DNA from 2 places in the Arthrobacter globiformis genome. Region 1 is predicted to be linked to the other one. Evidence: riboswitches for the same ligand, from Rfam matches in the RefSeq annotation. Region 1 holds a riboswitch; the other holds the start of a gene.
The links. Region 1 has a riboswitch for S-adenosylmethionine ahead of metX (homoserine O-acetyltransferase MetX). Riboswitches for the same ligand answer to the same signal wherever they lie in the genome.
Positions count from the first base shown of each region.

Region 2: linked by a shared signal. The riboswitch ahead of QFZ33_RS23530 (DUF1737 domain-containing protein) and the one ahead of metX (homoserine O-acetyltransferase MetX) in region 1 are both predicted to bind S-adenosylmethionine.

Region 1 is NZ_JAUSXI010000001.1:1,859,381-1,862,801, forward strand. Features, by position in the region: gene QFZ33_RS08450 (CPBP family intramembrane glutamic endopeptidase) at 1-244, shown strand, start outside; gene QFZ33_RS08455 (VOC family protein) at 386-1,024, opposite strand; SAM riboswitch class IV at 1,155-1,230, shown strand; partial or broken gene QFZ33_RS08460 (PLP-dependent transferase) at 1,242-1,429, shown strand; SAM riboswitch class IV at 1,535-1,650, shown strand; gene metX (homoserine O-acetyltransferase MetX) at 1,663-2,865, shown strand; gene QFZ33_RS08470 (MFS transporter) at 3,081-3,421, shown strand, end outside.
Region 2 is NZ_JAUSXI010000001.1:5,034,881-5,038,301, forward strand. Features, by position in the region: gene QFZ33_RS23520 (aromatic amino acid ammonia-lyase) at 1-239, opposite strand, end outside; gene QFZ33_RS23525 (NtaA/DmoA family FMN-dependent monooxygenase) at 262-1,557, opposite strand; SAM riboswitch class IV at 1,807-1,921, shown strand; gene QFZ33_RS23530 (DUF1737 domain-containing protein) at 1,935-2,243, shown strand; gene QFZ33_RS23535 (rhodanese-like domain-containing protein) at 2,240-2,650, shown strand; gene QFZ33_RS23540 (O-succinylhomoserine sulfhydrylase) at 2,652-3,421, shown strand, end outside.

The DNA of each region.
Region 1 (3,421 bases):
CCGGTTCGGCAAATTCGGCTGGTCCGTGCCCCTGGCGATCTTTGTGTCCTCAATGCTCCGTGGCAGCTACCACCTGTACCAGGGCTTCGGACCCTTCATCGGAAACGCCATCATGGGCGTGGTCTTCGCCTGGATCTACACCAGGACCCGCCGGGTGATGCCGCTCGTCATTGCGCACGCCCTGCTGGACATCGTCGCGTTCGTCGGGTTCAGCCTGTTCGGCAAAGCGGTCGGCCTGGGGTAGTCGGCCTGGGGTAGGGATCAGCCATTCGGCAAGGCCGATGTGCCGGGCCAGCGCCGGCCCTTAAAAGTGATTCGGCCGCCATCGGCGGGTGACGTCATTGGCACCCGCTGATGGCGGCCGAAGTGAAGGGCAGAAAGTGCGTCAGATGGTGACGGCGCCCGCTGCGGTTTCGAACGTGACCGAGAGGATGCCCGGGGTTCCGTGCGGGGCGACCCAGTTCACGGCGACGTCCTCCAGCGGCCTTTCGACGGGCTCGCCGAGCCACTCGGTCACGCGCTCGGCAGAGCCCGCGATCGTGAGGCTGGACATCTTCACATTGCTGTCATAGGCGTTGGACGGGTGCAGTTCCGCATCACCCTCCCACTTCAGCATGTAGGGGACCTGCGGGTCCGCGATCAGGCCCAGGATGCCGATCTGCTTCCAGACAAGCTCCCGGCCGTCGGGGAACTTGCGGTTGCCGTTGACTGCGGAGCGGCCCAGGCGTTCCTCGAAGGGGGCTAGGTCATCAACTTCGACGCACCAGCCCATCCAGCCGCCGCCCGCCGCGGACCGGGCCCGGACGGCCTGGCCAAACGGCGCCTTGTCCGACGCCGGGTGGTCCAGGACCTCAACGACCTCAAGGTATTTGTGTCCGGCCAAGGGAATAATCATGTTCCGGGTCCCAAACCGGGGGTGCACTCCGCCCTTTACGGCTTCGACGCCGAGGGCAGAGGAGATACGTTCGGTGGTGGCCGCGAGGCCATCGTGTTCACAGGCGTAAGAGACGTGATCCATGCGCATGCCCTCATCTTGGCACTTTGTGACGGGGCTCTCAGCTAAGGGTTGCCTAACCTCGCGAAAAGCCCATACTTTGAAGAAGTTCGTCACAAAGCTGTGCGCGTAACAGTCCCATTCCTGCGCTGATCGCAGGTCATGAGTGCCAACGAACAAAGCCCCGGCTCGCTGGCCGCAACCCTTCAACCGCGGTGGGGTGCCCCGGGTGAAGAAACGCACGCCATCACACATTGGCGACGTCCGCTCCCTGGTCATCCACCCGGCGTCGACCACGCACAGCCAGCTCACGCCGGAGCAGCCGGACGTGGCCGGGTTTGCCCCGGCCACGTCCGGCTGTCTGTGGGCCCGGAGCACATCAATGACATCCTGGCCGACCACGACGCCGGCTCCCGCGCGGCAAAAGGCGCATGACTTTCCCGCGCTACCGGTGTGACTCCCGTCCCGTGAGGGGGCCGGGAGTCACACAGCCGTCACATTCTTCGCGCAGCCGTCCGACTATTTCGTAAACTTGCAACAGGTCATGAGTGCCAGCGACAGCCCCGGCTTGCTGGCCGGCAACCCTCCTTCCGCGGTGGGGTGCCCCGGGTGAGGACCTGGCCTGCCGGACAGCTGCCGGCGGGCAAGCGCGTAGAAGAGGTTTACCTATGACGATTTCTGTCAGCACCGACGTTCCGGCCAGCAAGGCTCCGCAAGGCACGGCTGCGGGCGGCACCGTTTCGGACGGCACTGTTCCCGACGGCCGTATCCCCGATGGCCGAGTTCCCGACGGCTCTGTCCAGCACCTCAACATCGGCAGCCTGGAACTTGAGGCCGGGGGATTCCTGCCGGACGTGACCCTGGCCTACGAAACCTGGGGAACGCTCAACGAGGACGGCTCCAACGCCATCCTCGTTCAGCATGCCCTCACCGGGGACACGCACGTGACCCGGGGCGGCGCGGGGACTGAAGAAGGCTGGTGGGAACAGCTCGCCGGGCCGGGTGCGCCGGCGGACACCGACAGGTTCTTCGTCATCTCCATCAACATCCTGGGCGGCTGCTACGGGTCCACCGGGCCGTCGTCGGCCGCTCCGGACGGCAAGCCCTGGGGTTCACGCTTTCCGCTGGTGACGCTGAGGGACTCCACCGTGGCCGAGGCGCGGCTGGCTGACCGGGTCGGCATCAGCAGCTGGCACGCCGTGGTGGGCGGCTCCATGGGCGGGGCACGCGCCCTCGAATGGGCAGTCACTTTCCCGGAGCGGGTGCGCCGCTGCGGTGTCATCTCCGTCGGCGCCAGGAGCACGGCCGAACAAATCGCCTTCGCCCAGGCGCAGACGCTTGCCATCCGGCAGGACCGCCACTTCAACGGCGGTGACTACTACGGCGGACCGGAGCCCGCGGATGGCCTGGCGCTCGCACGGCGGATTGCACACATCACCTACAGGTCTGCCTATGAACTCGATTTCCGTTTCGGCAGGAACGCCCAGGCCGCTGAAGAGCCGCTGCAGGCTGATGCCCTGGCGGGCCGCGGCCGCTACCAGGTGGAGAGCTACCTCGACCACCAGGGCAACAAGCTGGTCCGGCGCTTCGACGCCAACAGCTACATCGCCCTGACGGAAGCACTCATGAGCCATGACGTCACCCGCGGGCGGGGGACGCTCAAGGAGACCCTCGCCCGGACCACCGCCGACTTCTTCGTTGCCGCAGTGGAGTCGGACCGGCTGTACTTTCCGGCCCAGTCGCTGGAGCTGGCCGAATCCCTGCCCGGAAACGTGGATGTCCACATGATCGATTCGCCGATCGGCCACGACGGCTTCCTCACGGAGATCGGCCAGCTGAACGCCCAGCTCAGGGCACACCTCCTCAGCTGACTTTAGGCCCGGTCCAGGCGCTGGAGCCGGCCGTATCGTGGCAACTCCCAGGCCGTATATGTGCATAAATGCAGATGCGCCCTGCACTATTTGGCGTTGAGCTTGCCTCATCGGCAGACCATACTCGTTGAATCCGGCGTTAGTGGTGCGCATCACACACCCTTCGCCATCGACCGGTCCCCGTGGCGTCGAGGAAGACGCCGAAGGAGTTTGCAATGAGTACGGAAAGCTCCGCCGCCAGGCGTGTAGAGGAAACCGACGTCAAGGCCTCAGGCCTCAAGAAAGTTGTCACGGCATCCATGGCCGGCACCGTCGTGGAGTGGTACGAGTTCTTCCTCTACGCTTCGGCTGCCACCCTGGTCTTCGGCAAGACCTTCTTCCCCAACGCCGGCACCGAACTGGACGGCATCATCGCCGCCTTCCTCACGTACGCCGTCGGATTCGTTGCCCGCCCGATCGGCGGCATCGTCTTCGGTCACTTCGGCGACAAATTCGGCCGCAAGCAGCTGCTGCAGCTGAGCATCATCCTGGTTGGCGTCTCCACCTTCCTGATGGG
Region 2 (3,421 bases), 3.2 Mb from region 1:
CGGCCGGAGCCGAGCAGGGTGTTCAGGCCGTAGACCCGGTGGCCGGAATCGATGGCCGCCTGCACCACCTCGCGGGACAGGCCCACGAGCTCGAGGGCGTCGGCGCTGAGGACCACCTCCACTGCGGGATCGGCCGCCGCGGCAGCCACGTCGTCGGCACGGATGTGGGCCGTCCCGATCAGGAACGTGCCGCGCCCGACCCCCGGCATCAGTCCGTCGTGTCCCCCGGTCCCTGCCATTGCACCAGCCCCGGCCATGGCGTTAGAAGTCCAGCAGGTTCCGGCGGAAGCCGCCATCGCCGTAGCTCGTCCGCAGCAGCCCCCGCCTGCGGAGCACCGGCGCCAGCCTGTCCAGCACCCCGTGAATGGTCGCCGGGTCGACGAAGCCGGAGAAGAGGAACCCGTCTCCGCCCACTGCAGCTCCGGTTTCCTCGAAGTAGTCGGCGATCTCCTCGGCCGTGCCGATGATGCTGTCGCCGGCCCCGCCGCTCCGTGCCTGCAGGATCTGCCGCAGCGTGGAACCCGGCGGCGCGGCCTTGGAGAAGTGCTCCAAGGTGCCCTGGTTGCTGTTGGTGCTTAGCTGCGGGAGCGGCGCGTCCAGGTCGAACTGCTTGAAGTCGATGACGGACAGGTAGGAGATTGAGTTGAGCTGGCTGTCGATGTCCCGCTGGGTCAGCTCCCGGCGCGCGGCCCGCAGCTCCTCCGCTTCGGCCCTGGAACCGGTGACGGTGGGTTTGAGGACGAACAGCACCTTGACGTCGTCGGGGTTCCGGCCGGCCGCGGCGGCCTCGGCGCGGATGGAGTCCCGGTACGCCTTCATGCCGTCGGCGCCGCGGGCTAGGGCGATCGCAACATCCGCGTTCGCACCGGCGAAAGCCTTGCCCCGCGGGGACGCCCCCGCCTGCACCAGCACCGGCTCCTCCGGCAGCGGGGCCGTGTTCAGCGGTCCCCGGACCCTGAAGAACTCCCCCACGTGGTGGATCGGCCGGACCTTGGTGTGGTCCGCGAAGATCCCTGCCCGGGTGTCCTCCAGGATGGCGTCCGGTTCCCAGCTGCGCCAGAGCTTGCGCACGACGTCCACGAACTCCTCGGCCTTCTCGTAGCGGAGGTCGTGCTCAATCTGCTGGTCCAGTCCGTAGTTCTGTGCGGCAAGATCGCTGCCGGAGGTCACCACGTTCCAGCCCAGCTGCCCGTTGGAGAAGTGCTGCAGCGTGGCCAGCAGCCGGGCCGCGGTGAACGGCGGGTAGAAGGAGGCGCTGATGGTGGGCACAATGCCCATGTGCTCCGTGGCGGCGAGCAGGTACGGCACCAGTGCCAGCGGATCGTGCTTCGGTGCAAAGGATGCCTGCGCCAGCGAGACCTCCGCGCTGCCGCCGTAGGTGTCGGGGACGGTGAGGGAGTCCTCGATGATGAACAGGTCCAGTCCCGCCCGCTCAAACTCACGGACCGCATGCTGGTAGGGGGCGGGCTTCCTCCAGTCATAGCCGATTCCGTAGCCGGGTGTCCCCCAGCCCTGGACCCCGAAGCCGTGGCCCACAAACCATCCAAAGTGCAGCATGGGAGTCACTGTATTCGGGGTCGAATCATTCACTGCGGCCTGGTTTCATCCGGCGTTACGGCGGTTCATCTTCCGTCATTATCCTCCCGGCCACCTGCTTTGTAACCGCAACGCGGGGTCACTCACGGCCGCTTCCGCAGCCCCGATTGGGCCGCAAGTGACCCTCCCCACCCGTTGCTGTTTGATGCGTTACGGAAGATGACGACGGCGGCGGTGCGCGCCGCCGTCGTCAGTGTTACGTTTTTGGGGAGTAATGAGTACCGGCACTAAGCCCTGACTGGCCGGTCGGCAACCCTCCTTCCACGGCGGGGTGCCTCAGGTGAATACTCGGCATATCGACCACTTCGAGCTGCAAGCGTGAGAAAAGGAGATCCGTCGTGTCAGACGCCCCCGCCGTTGCAACGCTGCCATCCCAGCAGGATAAACCCGAGGAAAAGCTGTTTTACCGCCTGATAACGGGCCCGGACGACCGTGCGTTCTGTGAGCGCATCTCGGCCGCCCTCGCCGAGGGGTACGTGCTGCACGGCAGCCCTGCCGCCACCTTCAACGGCACCGCCGTCATCGTGGCCCAGGCCCTGATCCTGCCCGCCGCCATCGCCACCGCTGACGCCGCCGTGGCCACCGCCGTGGACCGGCTGGACTCCGACGAGGACCTCGCCGAAGAAGCTTACGAGGGCCACGCATGAGCTACGCCGGAGACCTCACCCCGCAGGACGCCTGGGCCAAGCTCGAAGAGGGCGCCATCCTGGTGGATGTCCGCACCGAGGGCGAATGGGCGCACATCGGCGTTCCGGACACAAAGGCGACGGACAACGATCCCCTGTTCATTCAGTGGACCTTCCCCGGCGGCATTCCCAACCCCGACTTCGTCGAGCAGCTGAAGCAGCAGGCGCCGGAGGACACCGGCGTGGAGCTGATTTTCCTGTGCCGCTCCGGCCAGCGCTCCATCGCGGCGGCAATAGCCGCCACCCAGGCGGGTTTCACCGCCTACAACGTGCTCGAAGGCTTCGAGGGCGAACCCGACCGCTACGGTGAGCGCACCGTGAACGGCTGGAAGAACCGCGGCCTGCCGACCAACCTGGGAAAGAACTAAGTTGACCTTTAATCACGACGCCGCCGGCTGGAGCCCCGACACCCAGGCCGTCCGCGGCGGGCTTGACCGCACCAATTTCCAAGAGACCACCGAGCCCGTCTTCCTGAACTCCGGGTTTGTCTACGAGTCCGCCGCAGCCGCGGAGCGCGCCTTCACCGGCGAGGACGAACGCTTCGTCTACTCGCGCTACGGCAACCCGTCGGTGGCCACCTTCCAGGAACGGCTCCGCCTCCTCGAAGGCACTGAGGCGTGCTTTGCGACGGCGTCCGGAATGTCCGCCGTGTTCACCGCCCTGGGCGCCCTGCTCGGGGCCGGGGACCGGGTGGTCGCCAGTCGTTCCTTGTTCGGCTCCTGCTTCGTGATCCTCAACGAAATCCTGCCGCGCTGGGGTGTGGAGACGGTGTTCGTGGACGGTCCGGACCTCGAGCAGTGGCGCGCGGCCCTCTCTGTGCCCACCACGGCCGTCTTCTTCGAATCCCCGTCCAATCCCATGCAGGAAATCGTGGACATCGCGGCGGTCAGCGAACTCGCCCACGCCGCCGGCGCCAAGGTTGTGGCGGACAACGTCTTCGCCACCCCGCTGCTGCAGCGCTGCGGAGACCTCGGCGCGGACGTGGTGGTCTACTCCGGCACCAAGCACATCGACGGCCAGGGCCGGGTGATGGGCGGAGCCATCCTGGGCACCAAGGAATTCATCGACGGCCCGGTCAAGCAGCTCATGCGCCACACTGGTCCGGCGCTCTCCTCATTCAATGCCTGGGTCCTCACCAA